3 regions of the Pseudorhizobium sp. NPDC055634 genome follow, and region 1 is predicted to be linked to each of the others. Evidence: predicted binding sites of a transcription regulator. Region 1 holds the regulator's gene; each other region holds the start of a gene.
The links. The regulator LexA, encoded in region 1, represses DNA repair genes until DNA is damaged. The targets are predictions, from matches to a motif close to TGTTCNNNNTGTGTTCNG.

Region 1 (7,752 bases):
ACTGGGCGATCCAGCCGACGGTGCGCGCGAGCGCGAACAGGACCGTGAACATCGTGGTGGGGAAGCCCATCGCCTTCAGGGTGATGCCCGAATAGAAGTCGATGTTCGGGTAGAGCTTCTTCTCGATGAAGTACTCGTCGGTCAGCGCGATCCGCTCCAGTTCCATGGCGACCTGCAGCAGCGGATCGTCCTTGTGGCCGAGTTCGGCCAGGACTTCGTGCGTCGTCTTCTGCATGATCTTCGCGCGCGGGTCGTAGTTCTTGTAGACGCGGTGACCGAAGCCCATCAGGCGGAAGGGGTCGTTCTTGTCCTTGGCCCGGGCGATGAATTCCGGGATGCGGTCGACGCTGCCGATCTCCGTCAGCATGTTGAGTGCCGCTTCGTTGGCGCCGCCGTGTGCGGGGCCCCAGAGGCAGGCAATGCCGGCCGCGATGCAGGCGAACGGATTGGCGCCCGACGAGCCGGCGAGGCGGACGGTCGAGGTGGAAGCGTTCTGCTCATGGTCGGCATGGAGGATGAAGATCCGGTCCATGGCGCGGGCCAGAACCGGGTTTACCTTGTACTCCTCGCACGGCACGGCGAAGCACATGTGCAGGAAGTTCGCCGCGTAATCCAGGTCGTTCTTCGGGTAAACGAAGGGCTGGCCGATATGGTACTTGTAGGCCATCGCGGCGATCGTCGGCATCTTGGCGATCATGCGCAGCGAAGCGACCATCCGCTGGTGCGGATCGGTGATGTCGGTCGAGTCGTGATAGAAGGCCGACAGCGCGCCGACGCAGCCGCACATGACGGCCATCGGGTGGGCGTCCCGGCGGAAGCCGGTGAAGAAGCGCGTCATCTGCTCGTGCACCATGGTATGGTGCGTGACGCGGTAGTCGAAGTCCTTCTTCTGGGCGGCGGTCGGCAGTTCACCGTAAAGCAGCAGGTAGCAGGTCTCGAGGAAGTCCCCGTGTTCCGCCAGCTGTTCGATCGGGTAGCCGCGGTGGAGGAGCACGCCCTTCTCGCCGTCGATATAGGTGATTTTCGATTCACACGACGCAGTCGAGGTGAATCCCGGATCGTAGGTGAAAGCTCCGGTCTGCTTGTAGAGGGCACCGATGTCGATGACCTCGGGACCGATCGTGCCGGACTTCACGCCCAACTCGACGCTCTTGTCACCCAGTACCAGATTTGCGCTCTTATCCGTCATGCTGATCCTCCAAACTGTTGGCGGCGGGGCGTCTCAAAACGCCACAAGAATTAAGCGTCATGTGTAGCTATATGATCCGATGGCCGCTGCCAAGCACTGCGGAGGTCTAATTGTGCGGCGCCAAAATCGCTTCTGTCGTCAACACTTGGTCGGGGTTAATGATCCGCAAACAGGCCCGTGTAAAGGCCATCGGATCACCCCGTTTCTGCAGGTTCGGGTTGCATTCCGCCGGTCTCGGTTGCATCCTTCATCCGCAGGGGCGGGTGGACGCGGATGCCGCAGCAGGGCCTACTTCGGGAGCAGTCCGAGCCGGGTGCGATTGCCGCTCCGGTCGTGGCCGGCCATGTCCTTATTCCAGACGATGAGACGCTCCCTGCCGTGGTCGGCAACCGTGTCACGTGCCCGAGAAGGTGGAGCCGGTTGCGCGACGTCCTGCGGCAAGGCCGGCTGACGGAGCGGACCGCCGGGCGCATGCGTGCCTTCGTCGAGGAGGAGGCCGCGCACGGGCACGGCTTCCTGTTCGTGCCGGTCCTGGTCGGCGGCGGTGCCGCCTTCTGGTTTGCGCTCGCCCGCGATCCGCCGGCAACCGTGCTCGCACTTCTCCTTTTGGCGTTTGCGGCGGCGACCGTCGCGGCGCAGCGGCGGACCGGCAGGCTTCCGCTTCTTCTCTTTCTGCCGGCACTGGTTCTGGCCGGCATGAACCTTGCCCAGTTCGAAACCTGGCGGCAGGCGACCGTCATTCTCGATTCCCCCGTGACCACGACCGTCACCGGAGAAGTGCACCGCCGCGAACCGGCGGGCGAGGGCCGCTGGCGCTACATCATCCGCATCGCTTCGACCGAAGAGCCGACGCTGAGGCGGCCGCCCCGCGATGCCGTTCTCCTCGCGCGCGGCAGGCATCCGCCGTTTGCGGCCGGCGACACGGTGCGCGGCAGGGCCCGCATGTCGCCGCCGTCGGGACCGGCGCTGCCCGGCCTCAACGACTTTGCCTTCCGTTCCTTTCATGACGGCATCGGGGCGGTCGGCTTCTTCTATGGCGCGCCCCAGCCGGTTGAGCCGACGACCGTCGGGGAGCGGGATTGGCGCCGCGCCATCGAGCGGTGGATCTTCGCGCTCCGCAGCACGATCGCCGACCGCATCCGCGAGGTCGTGCCGGGGGACGCGGGCGCCTTCGCCGCCGCCATTGTCACCGACGAGAGACGTGCGATCTCGAAGGAAACGACGGAGGCGCTCCGTATTTCCGGGCTGGCGCATATCGTGGCGATCTCCGGGCTCAACATGGCGCTCGCCGCCGGCATCTTCTTCGTCGGCCTGCGCGGATTTCTCTGCCTCTTCACGGGCTTCGCCCAGGCCTGGCCGGTCAAGAAGATCGCCGCCGCCGGGGCGCTTCTCATGGCGACCGCCTATTACCTCATCTCCGGCTTTGCCGTCTCCGCCGAGCGGGCCTACCTGATGATGGCGGTCACGCTGATTGCCGTCTGGTTCGACCGCGCCGCGATCAGCCTTCGCAACATTGCCGTGGCGGCGCTGATCATGCTGGCGGTCGCCCCTTCGCAGGTCATGGGCCCGAGCTTCCAGATGTCGTTTGCGGCGACCGCGGCGCTGGTGGCGGGTTATGCCTGGTGGAGCCGGCGCGCCGCGGCAGGGGAGCGCGAACCCTCGCTCATGGCGCGCGGCCGGCTCGCGCCGGTCATGACCGGCTGGCACTGGATGGCCGGCATTTTCGCAACCTCGCTGATCGGCGGCCTCTCGACGGCGATCTTCTCGATGGAGCACTTCCACCGCCTCGCCGGTTACGGGCTGGCGGCGAACCTCGCCGTCATGCCGATCATCTCCTTCGTGGTCATGCCCGCCGGACTGCTCGCCATGCTGCTCATGCCCCTCGGGCTGGATGCGCCGCTCCTGGGATTGATGGGCATGGGTCTTGAGGCGGTCATCGCCGTCGCAGGCCATGTCGCGGCCTGGGGCGGAGATGTCGGCACCGGCCGCCAGCACCGGTGGTTCCTGGCCATCGCCTCGGCAGGCTTCCTGCTGCTTGCGCTGCTGCGCACGCCGCTTCGGCTCCTGGGCGTGCCGGCAATGCTGCTTGCCTTCGCGCTGAGCTGGCATGAAGCGCGTCTGCCGCCGCCGGACCTCCTGGTCTCCGAAGACGGGACGCTCGTCGCGCTGGCGACGGGCCCCGTCGCAACGAACCGGGCCCGCCCGCCGGCCTTCATCTTCGACCAGTGGCAACGCGCACTTCTGCTTCCCGATCCCGTCGCCCCGGTCGTGTCGCCGGCGGGTGACATTGGCCTTGCCGCGACGGATGAACCCTCCGCGGCCTCGAGCGCAGACCCGAGCTCAAGCACTCTCCCGACGGCGCCCCAGACAGCGCCCCGGACTGCCTCCCGGATAGCCCAGTTGACCGACGATCAGCGCGCCCGGGTGCGCTCGGAGATGAAGGCGTCACTTGCCGCCGCCGCTGCCGATGCGGGACGGTTCCATTGCCGGCAGAAGGCATGGTGCCTGGCGGTGACGCGGGAGGGTGCGGTTGTCGCCGTGGTGGAGGATCCAAGGCTCGCCGGCAGCGCCTGCGACATCGCCGCTCTGGTCGTCGCCCCGCGGACGCGGCTGGCAGAATGTCTGTCCGGCGCGCTCATGCTGAACGGCGCGAGCCTCAGAAGGACAGGCGCCCTGGAAATCCGCATGAACGGCAGCCCCGATCCGTCGATGTGGCGCGCGCATGCCGCAAGCGCCGATACCCGGCGCCCTTGGACCAGCCATCGACTTTATGACTGGCGCACGGATCGTTTCGACGAAACGCTTCCCCGCAGCCTCCTGCGGCTTCTCAGTGGTAGCGCCGGATGAGGCCGACGAGCTTACCCTGGACCTTGACGCGGTCGGCGGGAAGAATGCGGGTTTCGTAGGCGGGATTTGCCGCTTCCAGCGCGATCGAGGCGCCGCGGCGCCGGAAGCGCTTCAGCGTTGCCTCCTCGTCGTCGACGAGCGCCACGACGATGTCGCCCGGGCTTGCTGTCTGGCCGTTGCGGATGATCACCGTATCGCCATCCAGGATGCCGGCCTCGATCATCGAGTCGCCCTTGACCTCGAGCGCATAATGCTCGCCGGCTCCCAGCATCTCGGCCGGGACGGCAATGTCGTGGGTGTTGTTCTGGATCGCCGAGATCGGCACGCCGGCCGCGATGCGGCCCATGACGGGCACGCTCGTGCTGGTGTTCTCATTGCTTGCCGCAACCGGCTGGGCCGCCGGCGCAGGCTTCTGCTTGCCGAGGCTGCCTTCGATGACGCTCGGCGAAAAGCCGCGGCGGGGCTGCAGGCTGCTGCTATAGGCTTCCGGCAGCTTGATGACCTCCAGCGCGCGTGCCCGATTGGGCAGGCGGCGGATGAAGCCGCGTTCCTCAAGCGCCGTGATGAGCCGGTGGATGCCGGATTTCGACGCGAGGTCGAGTGCGTCCTTCATCTCGTCGAACGACGGCGGAACCCCCGACTCCTTCATCCGTTCGTGAATGAAAAGAAGAAGTTCCTGCTGTTTGCGCGTGAGCATCCGGGTTTCCTAAGCGTGAAACAAAGCCAGAACAGACGATATATGTTCCGGATGCGTTCCGCAAGGCAAAAGTTCCAGCTGTTTGGCACCCCGCTTCTCCCATCCCGCCGTGACAGCGGCGATCGTTGCTGTTAAGGACGTCGCGTCCGCCGCTGCCGGGTCAGCGTGACGGACGACGACGCCTGCCTCGAAGGAGTTTCCGCCATGGACATCAAGCCCAATTTTGAAGTCGTTGTGGGTGAAGGAGAAGGCCGCGTGCTGTTCTCCCAGGCGCGCCGGTTTTCGCTGATCGCCGGTCCGTGCCAGATGGAGAGCCGCGACCACGCCTTCATGATCGCCGGAACGCTGAAGGAATTGTGCGCCAAGCTCGGGATCGGCCTCGTCTACAAGTCCTCCTTCGACAAGGCCAACCGCACGTCGCTGACGGGCAAGCGCGGGATCGGCCTCGACAGCGCGATGGAAATCTTAGCTGACCTGAAGAAGGAATTCGGCTTCCCGGTCCTCACCGACATTCATACCGAAGAACAATGTGCCCTCGTGGCGCCCACGGTCGATATCCTTCAGATCCCGGCCTTCCTCTGCCGGCAGACGGATCTCCTCGTGGCGGCGGCGAAGACCGGCCGCGTCATCAACGTCAAGAAGGGCCAGTTCCTCGCGCCCTGGGACATGAAGAACGTCCAGGCCAAGTTCACCGCGAGCGGCAATCCGAACGTGCTCCTGTGCGAGCGGGGCGTTTCCTTCGGCTACAACACGCTCGTCTCCGACATGCGCTCGCTGCCGATCATGGCGGCCATGGGGTCGCCGGTCGTCTTCGATGCCACCCATTCTGTGCAGCAGCCGGGCGGGCAGGGCGGTTCTTCGGGCGGCCAGCGCGAGTTCGTCGAGACGCTGGCGCGCGCGGCGGTGGCCGTCGGCGTCGCCGGGCTTTTCATCGAGACGCACGAGGATCCGGACAATGCGCCCTCCGATGGCCCCAACATGGTCCATCTGAAGGACATGCCGCGGCTCCTGGAAAAGCTTCTGGCCTTCGACGCCGTCGCCAAGTCCGCTTAGGCGCCGCAGCGGCAGCCGGATTGTAATTCGCCTGTCATCGATTAAGAGACATTGTCACTGACCGCACGGCATTGGGTTTACCTCAGGGAGAGATCATGACCGCCATTACCGATATCATCGCACGCGAAATCCTCGACAGCCGCGGCAATCCCACCGTCGAGGTCGACGTCTATCTCGAAGACGGCAGCATGGGCCGCGCCGCGGTCCCCTCCGGCGCCTCCACCGGCGCGCACGAGGCGGTCGAACTGCGCGACGGCGGCAAGCGCTATGGCGGCAAGGGCGTCGAGAAAGCCGTCGAGGCGGTCAACACCGAAATATTCGACGCGATCGGCGGCTTCGATGCCGAAAGCCAGATCCACGTCGACAAGACGATGATCGCGCTGGACGGCACGCCCAACAAGTCGCGCCTCGGCGCCAACGCCATCCTCGGTGTTTCGCTCGCCGTCGCCAAGGCCGCGGCCGAGGCGTCCGGCCTGCCGCTCTACCGCTATGTCGGCGGAGCCGCCGCCCATGTCCTGCCGGTCCCGATGATGAACATCATCAATGGCGGCGCTCATGCCGACAATCCGATCGACTTCCAGGAATTCATGATCATGCCGGTCGGCGCGGAAAGCCTTCGCGACGCCGTCCGCATCGGCGCGGAAGTCTTTCATGTCCTCAAGAAGGAACTCGCCGCGCAGGGTTACAATACCAATGTCGGCGACGAGGGCGGCTTTGCTCCCGGCCTGAAGAGCGCGCCGGAAGCGCTCGACTTCATCATGCGCTCGGTGGAAAAGGCCGGCTACACGCCGGGCGAGGATGTCTGCCTGGCGCTCGACTGCGCCTCCACCGAATTCTTCAAGGACGGCAAGTACGTCATGGAAGGCGAGGGTCGCACGCTGGAGCCCGGCGCCATGGCCGAATACCTGGCTGAACTCGTCGGCAAGTATCCGATCATTTCCATCGAGGACGGCATGGCCGAGGACGACTGGGATGGCTGGAAGGCGCTGACCGATCTCGTCGGCTCCAGGTGCCAGCTCGTCGGCGACGATCTCTTCGTCACCAACTCGGCGCGCCTGCGCGATGGCATCCGCATGGGCGTCGCCAACTCCATCCTCGTCAAGGTCAACCAGATCGGCTCGCTGACCGAAACGCTGGATGCCGTCGAGACCGCGCACAAGGCCGGCTACACGGCCGTCATGTCGCACCGCTCGGGCGAAACCGAGGATTCGACGATCGCCGATCTCGCCGTCGCCACCAATTGCGGGCAGATAAAGACCGGCTCGCTGTCGCGCTCCGACCGCCTTGCGAAGTACAACCAGCTCATCCGCATCGAGGAAATGCTGGGTCCGCAGGCTGTCTACGCCGGACGGTCCATTCTGAGGGCATGACACCACATAACCTGATGATCTGAGGAAAGCCCGGCTCGTCCGGGCTTTCTGCGTTTCGGGCGATCAACGATTGCTTAAGCAAGTTCTGCGAATTTGAACCATCGTAATGAGTTTCGAGGACGTCGCGGGGCATGTGGACCAAGCACCATAAGGAAAGAAGACTCGGTCGTTTCGTCCTCCCGCTCATTACCGTCGCCTTCCTTTCCTATTTCGGCTATCATTCGGTCAATGGCGAGCTCGGGCTGATTGCCACGGAGCATTTCGAGCGTCAGCGGCTCGATCGGCTGGCCGAACTGGAACGGTTGACGGTAAAGCGCCAGGCGCTGGAGCGCCAGGTGCAGCTTCTCAGCGACGGGTCGCTGGAAAAGGACATGCTGGACGAGATCGCGCGTTACCAGTTGAACGTCTCGCGCGACGATGAGATCGTGATCTTCAACAACTATTTCTAGATTAACCGAATTCCGGTTAATTTAATTTCCCCGTGCGTTATCAACAGGTTGCGCGGAATGTGAGCCATGCATTTATGGCATTGCTGGGGTGCTTTTTCTTCCCTATGGTAGCGCCCTGAAACGAGACCTGCAGCACATGAGGGAGGG
Region 2 (7,752 bases), on a different contig from region 1:
GTTCACGTTTGGGCAGTACGGGCGCATCCTGCTGGACAGCTATCACTGGGACGTAATTCTCGTCACGTTCAGGTTGGCTGTGTTGTCGACCTTGATCTGTGTGCTGCTTGGCTATCCCCTCGCTTGGTACCTGGTGCGGATTGTCAAATGGCGTAGCTGGCGCCGGGCATGTGTGATCTTGCTCATTCTCCCCCTGTTTACGTCCAACATTGTCCGCTCATTTGGCTGGATGATACTGCTGGGCCGGACTGGGCTTGTGAACGAATTCCTGGTCAGCTTCGGTTTTGTTGATCGACCCTTGAGGTTTCTGGGAACCGAAACCGGGATCCTGATCGGCCTCGTTTACATCCTGCTGCCGTTCATGGTTCTCACCATCGGAAATGCACTTGCCAAGGTCGACCCTGCGCTGGAGCAGGCCTCACGTGATCTTGGAGCTGGCTCGGCACGAACATTCTTCAGCATCACCTTCCCCCTAACTGCACATGGCGTGCTGGCAGGTGGAATCATCGTTTTCTCCATGGCAATCAGCGCCTACGTCACGCCCGCTCTCCTCTCTGGCGGGAAAGTGACCGTGCTCGCCATGCTTGCGTTCCAACAGTATTCGACCGTTTTTGACTTCAACTATGGGGGAGCCCTGTCGATCACGCTCCTGGTCTTCACGATAGCCCTCATTGGTATCGCATCCTGGTTGGCGAAGCCGCGTACGCCCGAACTGGAGGGCAAATGACATGACAATGGTTGTTCGCCTGATAGCGCTGCTGACACTCGGCTACCTAGTACTTCCTCTCGTCGTCGTCATAGGGGGGTCGCTGACCGACACGAGGTTCCTGGCCTTTCCACCGCAAGGCATAACCTTCGAATGGTACAACGTCATTCTGCGAGATCCGACGTATATCAATTCATTCATGATAAGCGCCCTGCTCGCCGCCGCCGCCACGTTGGTAGCGATCCTTGCGGCTGTACCTGCGGCGATTGCCATTTCGCGATACGAATTCAGAGGGAAGGCAATGCTCTCCGCGCTGCTTCTGTCGCCCTTGGTGCTTCCGCATATCGTTTTAGGCGCCGCGCTCCTGCAGTACGGCGCATCGATCGGGCTTATCCAGAACTTTCCAGCGCTGCTTGTCGGTCATACGGTTATTGTGACCCCATTCGTTCTTCGCACCCTTTTGCCCCAGTTTTCCCGGGACCAGGTCTCGCTTGAAGAGGCTTCGCGCGATCTCGGGGCGTCGGCCTGGTCGACCTTCTTCCTGGTCACTCTTCCGCAGATAAGATCCGGCCTGATTTCCGGAGCTATATTTGCCTTCATTACCTCGTTTATCAACGTCGAGCTGTCCATCTTCAACACCACAGCAGAGTTGAACACCATCCCCGTCCAGCTGTTTAACTACGTCCAGTATTCCGTGGACCCTTCAATAGCTGCGGTATCGTCCATCACCATCTTGGCTGCCGTTGCCGCCATCATCCTCATCGACTGGCTGATAGGACTTAACTTCTTGTCAGATCAGTAAATCCACCACCCAACACCACAACTAAATAGGAGGCTTTAATGCGCGTTCAGGACGTGTATAACGTAATCTATACCCATACCGAAGGCGAGCCGTTGTGCATTATTCACAGCGGGATCCCTTACCCGGCAGGTTCATCTATCCTTGAGAAGCGCGTTTTTCTCGAGGAGAATTACGACTGGCTGCGCAAGGCCTTGATGCGCGAGCCCCGCGGTCACGCCGACATGTTCGGAGTCTTCCTGACCCCGCCCTCGTCGCGCAACTTCGATGCTGGACTGATCTATATTGACGGCAAAGAGTACTCCCACATGTGCGGTCATGGAACTATTGCCGTTGCGATGGCGATGGTTGCTCACGGCATGGTTCCTCGCTCGCCGGACGGCCTGACCAAGATCCGCTTCGAAACTACCGCGGGACTGGTGGTCGCCGAAGTTGCTCACGAGGGTGATCGCGTTCTTTGGACCCGTTTCGAGAACGTACCAGCCTACGTCGCGGAACAGGATATCGAATTCGAACTTCCCGGCTATGGCCCGTTGAAAGCGGACCTCGTATGGGGCGGAAATTACTTCGGCATCATCGACCTTCGCGGAACCTCCCTGAGAATCGCCCCTGAAAACGGATCTGAATTGTCTCGGATGGGCTTGATCGCGCGTGACGCTATCCGTGCGAAGGTTAAGGTCCAGCATCCGACTGAGGGCCACATCAACAACCTCAATTTCGTGACGTTCTGGCATGAGCCGACCATCGAGGGCTGCCTTTACAAGAACGTTCACGTGTTCTCGGCGGGACAGTTGGATCGCTCTCCTGGCGGCACCGGAACTTCCGCAATGATGGCATATTTCGAGAAGCGCGGCGGCATGGGGCTGAATCAGACCATCAAGTCTGAGGGCCTGCTGGGTTCGGGCGTGTTCGAAGGCTGCCTACTTGGAGAAGTTCAGCTTGGTGCCTTCCGGGGCGTACGCCCAACCGTAAAGGGCACCGCAAGCATCCTGGGAACCGCAACCTGGACCATCGATCGCAACGATCCGGTCGGCGCCGGCTTCATGGTACTCTGACCCTGACGCAGGCATTTCGCTGAAGCGCGAGCAACTACCCTCGAGCAATGCGAAGTGCCTGCTGACGCTCGGTTGGAAAGTTCGTCCCTCCGAACGTCCAACTTTATAAGAGGCGCATGGGGCGAGACCAACTGGAACGCGAGCAACCATTTCGTCTGGACCATTATCGAGCGACGTACCACTAGGCCCATTGGCCTTTTGTTCCTCTTCATTCGGAAGGACGACGAGGGAGAGATACATTACGGATTGGGCCCTGCCTTATGGGGGCGTGGGCTTGCCACCGAAGCTGGCTCCGCAATCATGCGATGGGTCGCCGAGCAATCGAACTTGTCCGAGGTTCGCACCATCTGCGCCGCTGACCACCACGCAAGTTGCCGCGTTCTGGAAAAGATCGGATTCGTCCGAAGTCATTTCATGGAAGGAGCGCTTCCGATGAAGGCGACTGGCATAAGGATCGATGGGTGGTCATACATCTGGAAGCGCAAAGGATGACCGCAAAGGGACAGCTCCCAGTTCAGTAGTACCGCGCCGAAAGCAGTTACGGAGCAGCTATGCGACGGGGCCAAGAACTCGAAGGCCTCGTGGGTTGAGATTCGAGCCGTCTTGCCATCACACCCCGCATCGGCGAGGAATTAGGCTCAATCCACGTGACCTCCTCCGCTAGGTTCATCACTGCCCCCTCATCCGTGATGGAAAGCTAATTTTCGCTCCGATGGCCTTTTCAATAGGAGGCGGACCGAATAGGTTCCGCTTTCGTTCCAGCAATGGAATTTTGCGGCATCGGCCGGCGGAAGGACCAGCATCACATGACGATCGCGTACCTCGAGAAGCTCAATGATCGTCAGCGCGAAGCGGTTGAACACGGCGTGGGGCCGGAAGGCGCCATCGGCGGGCCCCTGCTGATCATCGCCGGCGCCGGTTCCGGAAAGACCAATACGCTCGCCCATCGGGTCGCGCATCTTATCGTCAACGGGGCCGATCCCCGCCGTATTTTGCTGATGACATTCTCGCGGCGGGCGGCAGCCGAGATGGCGCGCCGCGTGCAGCGGATCTGCCGCCAGGTGCTCGGCGAGAATTCGGCGATCATGACGGATGCCCTTGCCTGGGCAGGCACGTTCCACGGAATCGGCGCGAGGCTTCTGCGCATGTATGCCGAGCAGATCGGCCTTGCGGTCGACTTCAGCATCCACGACCGGGAGGATTCCGCCGACCTGATGAACCTCATCCGCCACGAGCTCGGCTTCTCGAAGACGGAAAGCCGCTTCCCGACCAAGGGCACCTGCCTTGCCATCTACTCCCGTGTCGTGAACTCCGAGAGCTCGATCCTCGAGGTGTTGAAATCCTCCTATCCCTGGGCAGTGACATGGGAAGCCCAACTGAAGGAACTGTTCGCGGCCTATGTCGAGGCAAAGCAGGCGCAGAACGTCCTCGATTACGACGATCTCCTCCTCTACTGGGCGCAGATGGTCTCGGATCCGGAGCTTGCGGAGGACATCGGCAGCCGCTTCGATCATGTCCTCGTCGACGAATACCAGGACACCAACCGCCTCCAGGCGTCGATCCTGTTTTCCCTGAAGCCCGCCGGTCGAGGATTGACCGTGGTCGGCGACGACGCCCAGTCGATCTACTCGTTCCGGGCAGCGACCATCCGCAACATCCTCGATTTTCCGAGGGAGTTTTCGCCGAAGCCTGCCGACGTCATCACGCTGGACCGGAACTACCGGTCCACCCAGCCCATCCTTGCCGCCGCAAACGGCGTGATCGATCTTGCCCGCGAGCGCTTCACCAAGAACCTCTGGACCGATCGCCAATCCGATGAGCGCCCCCTGCTGGTCACGGTGAAGGACGAGGCCGACCAGGCGAACTACATCGTGGAACGGGTGCTGGCGAACCGGGAGGTCGGCATCGCGCTGAAGAACCAGGCGGTGCTGTTCCGTTCTTCCAGCCACAGCGGAAGTCTGGAAGTGGAACTCACGCGCCGCAACATCCCCTTCGTGAAGTTCGGCGGGCTGAAGTTCCTCGATTCGGCGCATGTGAAGGACCTGCTCGCCGTGCTGCGCTTCGCCCAGAACCCGCGCGACCGGGTCGCAGGCTTCCGGCTGCTGCAGATGCTGCCGGGCATCGGTCCGCAGACGGCGGCAAAGATCCTCGACGCCATCGCAGCCGATCCGGAGCCGCTCCAGTCCCTGGCGGAAATCCCTCCCCCGCCGAAGAGCGGCGAAAACTGGCCGGATCTCGTGACGCTTCTGTCGGCCCTGCGCAAGGCGGACGCCGGCTGGCCGGGCGACATGGCGCTCGCACGCAACTGGTACGAGCCGCATCTCGACCGGATCCACGAGGATGCAGAGAGCCGGAAGGCCGACCTTCTGCAGCTCGAGCAGATTGCCGGCGGCTATCCGAACCGCGAGCGCTTCCTGACCGAACTGACGCTCGATCCTCCGGATGCCACGAGCGACCAGGCGGGCGTGCCTCTGCTCGACGAGGACTCCCTCATCCTGTCGACCATTCATTCCGCCAAGGGGCAGGAATGGCGCTCCGTCTTCATGCTGAACTGCGTCGACGGCTGCATCCCTTCCGATCTCGCCACCGGGACGACGGCCGAAATAGAGGAGGAACGCCGGCTTCTCTATGTCGGCATGACCAGGGCGCGCGACAGCCTGACGCTGGTCACGCCGCAGCGCTTCTTCACCGGCGGACAGAACAGCCAAGGCGACCGCCACGTCTATGCCTCGCGGACGCGTTTCATCCCGGCGACGCTGCTGCAGTTCTTCGAGGCGACGAGCTGGCCGCTGGTCAGTGCGGCGGCGGGAGAGCGGAGCGCCCGCCAGGTCAGGATCGATGTCGGCGCACGGATGCGCTCCATGTGGAAATGATGACGGAAGCGATACCCGGAGCGTCAACCGGGTGCGCAAGATCATTCAGTCGAGGGGGACGCATTCCGTGCCTCCGTCGAGCAGCGCGACAATCCCGATCTCAGGGCAAGCCTGTCGCCGTCCGCGGTTGCGAGGCGCGGGACGTTGTCGCGGCTGCAAGCGAAGTGAGGCGCAGGTAAGAGAATGCCCCGCCGTGAACGGCGGGGCATTGGAGAGCAAAGGCCATCAGCATCAAGCAATAAGAGCATTTTTTGCCTCGATCGCTCGTTCCACTCAGTTCGACCAACTGGTTTTCGCCGGGCCGAGCCTTCGTCAATTCAGGCGACCTTGGCAGCAACCCTCGCCGTTTCGTCGACAATCTCCAACTCCGACCATATCTGAGCGAACAGGCGTTGATACTCCGGGTGCGTGCGGATGTTCACCGCATCGGTCTCCGCGGTCCGGAATTCGACGTCATGCACCACCTTGACCGTTGCAGGTCGATTGGTCAGGACGACGATACGGTCGGCCATCGAAATGGCTTCGCCGATGTCGTGGGTGATCAGGATCGCGCTCTTTTGCTGTTCCTTGATGATCCGCGTGACGTCTGCCTGAAGCAACAACCGGGTCTGGAAGTCCAGTGCCGAGAAGGGCTCGTCAAGCAGGATCACATCCGGGTCGAATGCGAGCGTGCGCATCAAGGCGACGCGCTGGCGCATGCCGCCCGACAGACCCGAAGGCTTGCTGTTCTCGAAACCCGCAAGGCCGTATCGCCCGATGAGTTCCAGCGCTATCCTCCTCGATTGGGCCTTGGGCATTCCCCTGATCTCGAGACCCAGGGTCACGTTGTCGATCACGCTTCGCCACGGAAGGAGAAGGTCCTTCTGCAGCATGTAACCGACATGACCCGTTGCCTTGTCGACCTGATGTCCACCCACCTCGACACGTCCTCCCTGAAGCGGGATCAAGCCAGCAATGGCGTTGAACAGAGTGGTCTTCCCGCAACCCGATGGGCCGACCAGGGCTAGAATCTCGCCTCGTTGAAGGTTGAGGGAAATGTTTCTGACGGCCTCGACTTCCCGCCCAGTACCCTCGTTATAGACCACACGGGCCCCTGAAGCGCGAAGTACGACATCTTCGGACGTGATCATTGGATACTCTCCTGCATCAGGTAATCGAGCACAATCCGGTTGAACTCCTGCGGAAGGGTCTGCGAGGCGGCGTGGGCTCCGCCATCCATCACCTCAAGCGTCGAGTTCGGAATGAGCGAGGCCAGTTCCTCGGAGAAGTACGCCGGCGTCAGATGGTCGTCACGGACACCCAGCACCAGGACATCATTGCGGATCGTATGGAGCTTGTCGGTCCAGTCGAAGTTAAGCAGCGCGTCAATCCGGCTGTTCATGATGTCGACATCCGGATTCGCCCCGTAGACCTCCGATTCGGCCTTCTCAAGGGCTTCGATGTTGTCCCTTATCCACCAGCTCGGGTGGAGGAAAATCGGTGTCGCCTTCACATAGGCTTGAGGACCGGATTTGAGCAGCAGTTCCCGCCGCACATCGAAGCATCGGCGGAAGAAGCCGTCGGCCTTTGTCCAGGCGGAGGCCATGACGATCTTGCCCAAGCGTTCCGAATGCTCGACCGCGAGGACCTGGGCAATCGCCGCTCCTGTGGAATGCCCGACGAAGTGAGCCGCAGGTATATCGAGGATATCCATCAGCCCGAGCGTGTCGCTCGCCATTTTCTCTACGGTATAGTCAATCTTCGAGCGGCTGCTCTTGCCCGTCCCGCGATGATCGTGAACGATGACACGGTAATGTTTCGAGAACTCATCGAGCTGGGCGTTCCAATACGAACCCACGCCGCCCAATCCGGCAACCAGCATGAGCGGAAATCCGCTGCCATGCTCCTCGTAATAGATTTCGCCATCCGTCAGTTTTGCTATCGGCATTGTACTGCTACCACTTCAATTTCTTTTCGACCCAGGTGACGACCACTTCCAGCAGAAGCGCCATCGCCATCAGCGAGAAAATCCCGACCCAGACACTGTTGAGGTCGTACATCTGTCCGGCATAGTAGACCTGCTGCCCCAACCCCTCTTCCGCCGAGATGTACTCGCCGACGACCGCACCGATGAGGGCGAAGCCGACATTGAGGCGCAGCGCCGAAACCACCCAGGGAAGGCTTCCCGGCACGACCACGATCCGGAACATCTGGAGCGGGCGCGCGCCCAGCGACTGCATCAGCCGGATGAGATCGCCGTCGATCTGCTGCGTCCCCTTGTGTGCCTGGAGGAAGGCGACGATGAACGTGATGATCGCCGCGATAGCGATCTTGGACTCC
Region 3 (7,752 bases), on a different contig from region 1:
TTTCTTCGACCTCGTCGAGAATCTCGAATGGGTCGCGGCTTTCCCGGTCCATCTTGTTGATGAAGGTGATGATGGGGATGTCGCGCATGCGGCAGACTTCGAAGAGCTTCAGTGTGCGCGGCTCGATGCCCTTTGCGGCGTCAATGACCATGACCGCCGCGTCCACGGCGGTCAGCGTGCGGTAGGTGTCGTCGGCGAAGTCCTCGTGGCCGGGCGTATCGAGGATGTTGAAGACGTTGCCTTCATATTCGAAGGTCATCACCGAAGTGACGACCGAGATGCCGCGCTCGCGCTCGATCTTCATCCAGTCCGAACGGGTCTGGATACGGTCCTTCTTCGCCTTGACCTCTCCGGCGAGCTGGATCGCACCGCCGAAAAGAAGAAGCTTTTCGGTGAGCGTGGTCTTACCCGCGTCCGGGTGCGCGATGATCGCGAAGGTGCGGCGGCGGGAGACCGCCTCTGCGAGACTTTCAGCCATGTCCGGTAAATCCTGTAGGTTGGCGCCTATCTAGCGATTTGGCCGGCTTTATGCAATTCACCTCCGTGACAAAGGAGTTTGCATATGCGCGACATCATCGGTCCGGTCCTCAGGCTGGTACGGCTCCCCCACGCCGCGGAGCTCCCTCTGCCGGCCTATGAAACCCGCGGAGCAGCGGGGATGGACCTGCGGGCCGCCCTTCCCGAGGGTGAGAGCATGGTGCTGAAACCCGGTGAGCGGGCGTTGGTGCCGACCGGCTTCGTCTTCGAGATTCCGGACGGTTTCGAGGCGCAGATCCGGCCGCGATCGGGCCTTGCCTTCAAGCACGGCATTACCTGCCTCAATACGCCCGGAACGATCGACAGCGATTACCGTGGCGAGGTCAAGGTGCTGTTAGTGAACCTGGGGCAGGAGAACTTCGAGGTTACCCGCGCAATGCGCATTGCCCAGGTGATCGTGGCCCCGGTGAGCCAGGTCGAGGTTCACGAGGTCGGGGAAGCGGGAGAAACCGTGCGCGGGGCCGGCGGTTTCGGATCGACAGGGGTCTAACACGCGCAAACGGCTGCCCCGGCACGCTTCACACTTGGAACAAATTTCCGCCCATCCGGCCCAAGCGGATGCGTCTTGGCTAGCCTTCCGCGGCAACCGGCCCTAATTTGTCCGCATCCTAGGGGAGAGTAACATGACAAGCGACAAGAAGCCCGGCCGCGGCCGCATCTATGCCTCCATTACCGAGACCATCGGCGACACGCCGATCGTGCGCCTCGACAAGCTGGCGAAGGAGAAGGGCGTAAAAGCCAACCTCCTGGCGAAACTCGAATTCTTCAACCCGATCGCCTCGGTCAAGGACCGGATCGGCGTGGCGATGATCGAAAGCCTCGAGGCGCAGGGCAAGATCACCCCCGGCAAGACGACGCTGGTGGAGCCGACCTCAGGCAACACGGGCATCGCCCTGGCCTTCGCCGCCGCCGCAAAGGGTTACAAGCTGATCCTGACCATGCCGGAGACCATGTCGATCGAGCGCCGCAAGATGCTCTCGCTGCTCGGCGCCGAACTGGTGCTGACCGAGGGTCCGAAGGGAATGAAGGGGGCAATCGCCAAGGCGGAGGAACTGGCCTCCTCGCTTCCCGACGCCATCATCCCGCAGCAGTTCGAAAACCCGGCCAATCCGGAAATCCACCGCAAGACGACCGCGGAGGAAATCTGGAACGACACGGACGGCCAGGTCGACATTCTCGTCTCCGGCATCGGCACCGGCGGGACGATCACCGGCGTCGGACAGGTGCTGAAGGGCCGCAAGCCTGAGATCAAGATCGTGGCAGTGGAGCCCGCCGACAGCCCGGTCCTGTCCGGCGGCAATCCTGGCCCGCACAAGATCCAGGGGATCGGTGCAGGCTTTGCCCCTCAAATCCTGGATACCGGCATCTACGATGAAGTCGTTACCGTCTCCAATGACGAAGCCTTCGAGATGGCGCGGCTGGTCGCCCGGCTCGAGGGCGTGCCGGTGGGGATTTCCTCCGGCGCGGCACTGACGGCGGCGATCAAGGTCGGCAGCCGCGAGGAGAATGCCGGCAAGAACATCGTCGTCATCATCCCCTCCTTCGCCGAACGCTATCTGTCGACGGCACTGTTCGAAGGCCTCGGCGGCTGAGCCAGGCGGGTCGCGAACAGGCGTCGGTTTCCCGTGCAAGGACGACCGGCGTCACGCGACCTGGAATTCCTGTTTTCGCCGCCAACCCTCGTCCGGACCTAAGCGGCCGCGGAGAGGCGCTCGCCTGCCATGCGGTAGGAGATAGCTTCCGCCAGGTGGATGCGGCTCACCGTGTCGCTCCCGTCGAGGTCGGCAAGCGTGCGCGCGACCTTGAGGACGCGATGATAGCCACGGGCGGAAAATTTCAGCTTTTCGGCCGCATCGCGAAGCAATTGAAGCCCGCCCGCGTCCGGCTCGGCGATCTTCTCTATGAGGGCCGTCGAGCAGCGGGCATTGGTCGAGACCTGCGGGGCTCCGGCCCAACGGAAGCGCTCCTGCTGCCGCTCGCGCGCGGCAGCCACGCGCCGGGCGACGTCGGCGCTCGCCTCGGCGGGGCGGGGCCTGATCAGATCGGCCGCGGAAACCGCCGGCACATCGATCCGGATATCGATCCGGTCCATCAACGGTCCAGAAATCCGGCCCTGGTAGTCGGAGAGGCATTTCGGGCCGCGGGCGCAGGTGTGGCCCGGCTCCCCGGCCATGCCGCAGCGGCAGGGGTTCATTGCCGCGACAAGCTGTATGCTGGCCGGATAGGCGACCCGATGGTTGGCGCGGGCGATGACGCATTCGCCGGTTTCCAGCGGTTGGCGCAGGGCATCGAGCACCTGGGGCGCGAACTCCGGAAACTCGTCGAGGAAAAGCACGCCGTGATGGGCAAGCGACGCCTCGCCGGGTCTGGCCCGCAGTCCGCCTCCCACCAAGGCCGCCATGGTCGCCGAATGATGCGGGGTCCGGAACGGGCGCCGATCGGAAAGTTTGCCCCCGGAAAGCTGGCCGGCGATCGAGTGGATCATCGAGACTTCCAGCAGTTCGGCAGCTGAAAGCGGCGGCAGGATCGAAGGAAGCCGGGACGCCAGCATGGACTTTCCGGACCCCGGCGGACCGACCATCAGGAGGTTGTGCCCCCCTGCCGCGGCCACTTCCAGCGCCCGCTTTGCGCTTTCCTGCCCCTTTATGTCGATGAGGTCCGGCAGGTTGGCAGGCAGAGCCCGCACCGCCGGCTGCGGCCGGGAGAGGACCTGCGTGCCCCGGAAATGATTGGCGAGTGCGATCAGGCTGCGGGGTGCCAGGATGTCGATTTCCGATCCCGCCCAGGCGGCCTCCGCGCCGCTGTCTGCCGGGCAGATGAGCCCCTTGCCGACAGCGTTGGCACTGATCGCCGCCGGCAGCGCGCCGGCAACGGGTGCGAGCGTCCCGTCGAGATTGAGTTCGCCGATCACCACATAGCCGGACAGGGCATCTGCCGGAATGGCACCGAGGGCCGCCATGAGACCGAGGGCAATGGCGAGATCGAAGTGCGAGCCTTCCTTCGGAATATCGGCCGGCGCAAGGTTCACCGTTACCTTCTTGGGCGGAAGCGACAGGCCGGAAGCGTGAAGGGCCGCCTGGACCCGCTCGCGGCTCTCGGCCACCGCCTTGTCGGGAAGACCGACTATCGGCATCAGCAGCTTGCCGGGGGAGACCATGACCTGCACTTCGACAGGCACGCCTTCTATGCCGTGGAATGCAACCGTAGAGACACGCGCCACCATGAACCGCCCCCAAACCTCATGTCCGAAACGCAAGCGACACACGCTTTCTGCGTCGGCAAATGCAATCTGGCATAGTAAAGAGAATAAAACAAGAACATCGCAGGAACTATTTCCCGCGGTCGTTGCTTCACGGTTGCATCAGGTTGCAAGGGGAGAACAAAACTGCTCTGCAGCGGGAACTCAGCCGCGCTTTGCCTCTATGGCATCCCACAGGAGAGCCGCGACATCGGCGCCGCCGAACTTCCTGACTTCGCGTATGCCGGTCGGCGACGTGACGTTGATTTCCGTCATGTAGTCGCCAATCACGTCGATACCGACGAAAAGGAACCCCCGCGCGCGGAGCGCCGGCCCGATTCTTTCGCAGATCTCGCGGTCACGCGCCGTCAGCTCCACAGGCTCGGCCCGTCCGCCGACATGCATGTTGGATCGACTGTCGGTTTCGGCCGGCACCCGGTTGATCGCGCCGACCGGCTTGCCGTCGACCAGCAGGATGCGCTTGTCCCCCTTGCGCACGGCCGGCAGATAGGCCTGGGCGATGTAGGGTTCACCCCGGTAGACCTGTTCGAACAATTCCAGCAGCGCGGTGAAGTTGCGGTCGTCGCGCGCGGAATGGAACACACCGGCGCCGCCGTTTCCGTAAAGCGGCTTGAGGATGATGTCGCCCATCTCCTCGCGGAAGCGGGCGATTTCCACGACGTCGCGGCTGATCAGCGTCGCGGGCATCAGGTCCGCGAATTCCGTGACGAAGATCTTCTCCGGAGAGTTGCGCACCCATGCCGGATCGTTGACGACCAGCGTCTGCGGATGAATGCGCTCCAGGAGATGCGTCGAGGTGATGTAGCCCATATCGAAGGGCGGATCCTGACGGAGATGGATCACGTCCATGGTCGAGAGGTCGACGCGCTCGCGCTCGCCGAGGCTGAAGTGGTCACCCTTGACGTCCCGGGCCTGCAGGGGCTCGACGGCCGCGAAAATCCTGCCGTCGCGCATGCTCAGCCGGTCGGGCGTGTAGTGATAGAGGTCGTAACCGCGCGCCTGCGCCTCCAGCGCCATGGCAAAGGTCGAGTCGCCAGCGATGTTGATCGTGGACACATGGTCCATCTGGAATGCCACCCGGCGGATTCTTGCCATAGCCCTGCCCCTTGAGAATTGCCCGCCTGATTTAGGACGACCGTTCGCGGAAGGCAACGCCCCATGGGCGCGGCCCCGATCTCAGGCCCGCTCCATGACGTTCTGGGGGACCACCGCAACGGTCGGCAGGCGAATGCCTGTCTCGCGGTCGAAGAAATGAAGCCGCCGCGGCTCCACCGAGAGACGCATTTCGTCCTCAAGGGCAACCTCCATCGGCAGCGTCACCGTCAGCGGCTGATCCCCCACATGGCCATGAACGAGCCGGTGGGCACCCAGTTCCTCGACATAGTCGACGCGCAGGACAAGGGCCTCGGCGCCGGCTTCGGCCAGGCGCATATCTTCCGCCCGCACCCCGACCGTCACCGGGCCTGAGACCGGCGCATAGCCGCGAAGTGAAAGCAGGGAGGGGCCGATCGCCAGTCTGTCGCCATAGAGTTCGCCCTGCATGAGATTCATGGCGGGTGATCCGATGAAGCTCGCCACGAAGGTCGATGCCGGCTGATGATAGACCTCGAGCGGCGATCCGATCTGCTCGATAAGCCCGCCGTTCAGGACGACCAGCCGGTCTGCAAGCGTCATCGCCTCCAACTGGTCATGGGTGACATAGAGCGAAGTCGTGCCGAGGCGCCGCTGAAGACGCTTGATCTCCCCGCGCATGGAGACGCGCAGCTTGGCGTCGAGGTTGGAGAGCGGCTCGTCGAACAGGAAGGCGGCCGGCTTGCGGACAATCGCGCGCCCCATGGCGACGCGCTGCCGCTGGCCACCGGAAAGCTCCCGCGGCTTTCGATCCAGATAGGGGGCGATCTCAAGCATCCGCGCCGCCTCGGCGACGCGCTGATCGATGTCGGCCCGCGGGGTCTTCCTGTTCTTCAGGCCGTATTCCAGGTTCTGGCGGACGGTCATGTGCGGGTAGAGCGCGTAATTCTGGAAGACCATGGCGATATCGCGTTCAGCCGGCTCCCGGTGGTTCACGACGCGATCGGCGATGGCGACCGTGCCCTCGGTGATCGTTTCGAGACCCGCCACCATGCGCAGCAGCGTGGACTTTCCGCAGCCGGACGGTCCGACGAGGACGATGAACTCCCCGTCGGCGATATCGAGACTGATGCCGCTCACGGCACGCACGCCGCCCGCATACACCTTGCCGACGTTTACGACCTGGATGGACGCCATGGTTATTTCTCCGTTTCGACCAGGCCCTTGACGAACAGGCGCTGCATGCAAATGACGATGAGGACGGGTGGCAGCATGGCCATCATCACGGCGGCCATGGCGAAGTGCCACAGCGGTTCCGCATCGGCGCTCGCCGACAGCCGTTTGATGCCCATGACGATGGTGTAGAAATTGCTGTCCGTGGTGACCAGCAAGGGCCAAAGGTACTGAACCCATCCGTAGATGAAGAGGATGACGAAAAGCGCGGCGATATTGGTGCGGCTGAGCGGCAGAAGGATATCGCGGAAGAATTTTAGCGGGCCTACGCCGTCGACACGCGCAGCTTCCATCAGTTCCTCCGGGATCGTGAGGAAGAACTGGCGGAACAGGAAGGTCGCCGTCGCCGAGGCGATCAGCGGCAAGGTCAGCCCGGCATAGGAATTCAGCATGCCGAGATCCGCCACCACCTTGAAGGTCGGCAGGATGCGCACCTCCACCGGCAGCATGAGGGTTATGAAGATGATCCAGAACGCAAGCGTCCGGAACGGAAAGCGGAAGTACACGATCGCATAGGCGGAGACGATCGAGATGACGATCTTGCCTATGGCGATGATCAGCGCCATCCAGAGCGAATTGAACATCATCACCCAGAGCGGCGGCGCCCCGGAAGAGGTCAGGCCCTCGTTCCACATCAGCGCATAGTTCTCGATCATGTGCCCGCCCGGCAGGAGTGGCATCGCACCGCTGACGAAGGCGCCGGTCCCGTGCGTGGAGGCGATGAAGGCAACATAGACCGGGAAGGCGACGATCACGACGCCGGCGATCAGGACGAGATGGGTCAGGAAATCGAGGAAGGGTCTGTTTTCAACCATGTCCGGCCACCTCAGTACTGCACGCGGCGTTCGACGTAGCGGAACTGCACCACGGTCAGCACGATGACGATCAGCATCAGGATGACCGACTGGGCGGAGGACGAGCCGAGGTTCAGCCCGACAAAGCCGTCGGTATAGACCTTGTAGACGAGCGTGTTGGTGGCCTGGGCCGGCCCACCCGCCGTCGTCGCGTCGATGATGCCGAAGGTGTCGAACATCGCGTAGTTGATGTTGATGATGAGCAGGAAGAACGTGGTGGGGGAGAGCAGCGGAAACACGATCGTCCAGAAACGCTTGAACGGTCCGGCACCGTCGATGGCGGCGGCCTCGATCAGAGAACGGGGCACTGATTGCAGGCCTGCGAGGAAGAAGAGGAAATTGTAGGAGATCTGCTTCCACGACGCCGCGACGATGATGAGTATCATCGCCTGCTCGCCATTCACCCGATGGTTCCAGGTCACGCCGAGGCCATCGAGGATATAGGGGAGAAGGCCGATCGACGGATTGAAGAGAAACCACCACAGGATACCCACGACAACCGGGGCTACCGCATACGGCCAGACGAGCAGTGTCGTATAGACCCTGCCGGACCGCATGACCCTGTTCACGCAGACGGCGAGCAGCAGCGACAGGCTCATCGACAAGAGCGTCACCGAGACGGCGAAGACGGCCGTATTGGCGAGAGAATTGAGATAGCTCGGGTCAGCGAAAATGCGCCGGTAGTTCTCGAACCAGACGAATGTCGTGCGGAAGCCGAAAGGATCTTCCCGTTCGAACGAGGACCTGCCGGCCTGGAGTGCCGGCCAGATGAAGAAGACAAGCGTGATGACGAGCTGA

Region 2: the regulator LexA is predicted to act here: its motif matches at 3,304-3,321, upstream of ACWGPT_RS06630 (ATP-dependent helicase).
Region 3: the regulator LexA is predicted to act here: its motif matches at 3,840-3,857, upstream of ACWGPT_RS03510 (YifB family Mg chelatase-like AAA ATPase).

What each region holds. Positions count from the first base shown of each region.
Region 1 is NZ_JBSHHW010000004.1:376,511-384,262, forward strand. Features, by position in the region: gene gltA (citrate synthase) at 1-1,189, opposite strand, end outside; gene ACWGPT_RS09260 (ComEC/Rec2 family competence protein) at 1,463-4,036, shown strand; gene lexA (transcriptional repressor LexA) at 4,017-4,733, opposite strand; gene kdsA (3-deoxy-8-phosphooctulonate synthase) at 4,938-5,786, shown strand; gene eno (phosphopyruvate hydratase) at 5,882-7,156, shown strand; gene ACWGPT_RS09280 (FtsB family cell division protein) at 7,288-7,605, shown strand.
Region 2 is NZ_JBSHHW010000003.1:297,537-305,288, forward strand. Features, by position in the region: gene ACWGPT_RS06610 (ABC transporter permease) at 1-727, shown strand, start outside; gene ACWGPT_RS06615 (ABC transporter permease) at 729-1,508, shown strand; gene ACWGPT_RS06620 (proline racemase family protein) at 1,547-2,560, shown strand; gene ACWGPT_RS06625 (GNAT family N-acetyltransferase) at 2,615-3,052, shown strand; gene ACWGPT_RS06630 (ATP-dependent helicase) at 3,367-5,433, shown strand; gene ACWGPT_RS06635 (ABC transporter ATP-binding protein) at 5,751-6,563, opposite strand; gene rutD (pyrimidine utilization protein D) at 6,560-7,294, opposite strand; gene ACWGPT_RS06645 (ABC transporter permease) at 7,368-7,752, opposite strand, start outside.
Region 3 is NZ_JBSHHW010000002.1:98,957-106,708, forward strand. Features, by position in the region: gene ACWGPT_RS03495 (peptide chain release factor 3) at 1-478, opposite strand, end outside; gene dut (dUTP diphosphatase) at 563-1,027, shown strand; gene cysK (cysteine synthase A) at 1,161-2,129, shown strand; gene ACWGPT_RS03510 (YifB family Mg chelatase-like AAA ATPase) at 2,228-3,760, opposite strand; gene gshB (glutathione synthase) at 3,941-4,891, opposite strand; gene ACWGPT_RS03520 (sn-glycerol-3-phosphate import ATP-binding protein UgpC) at 4,973-6,064, opposite strand; gene ugpE (sn-glycerol-3-phosphate ABC transporter permease UgpE) at 6,067-6,915, opposite strand; gene ugpA (sn-glycerol-3-phosphate ABC transporter permease UgpA) at 6,927-7,752, opposite strand, start outside.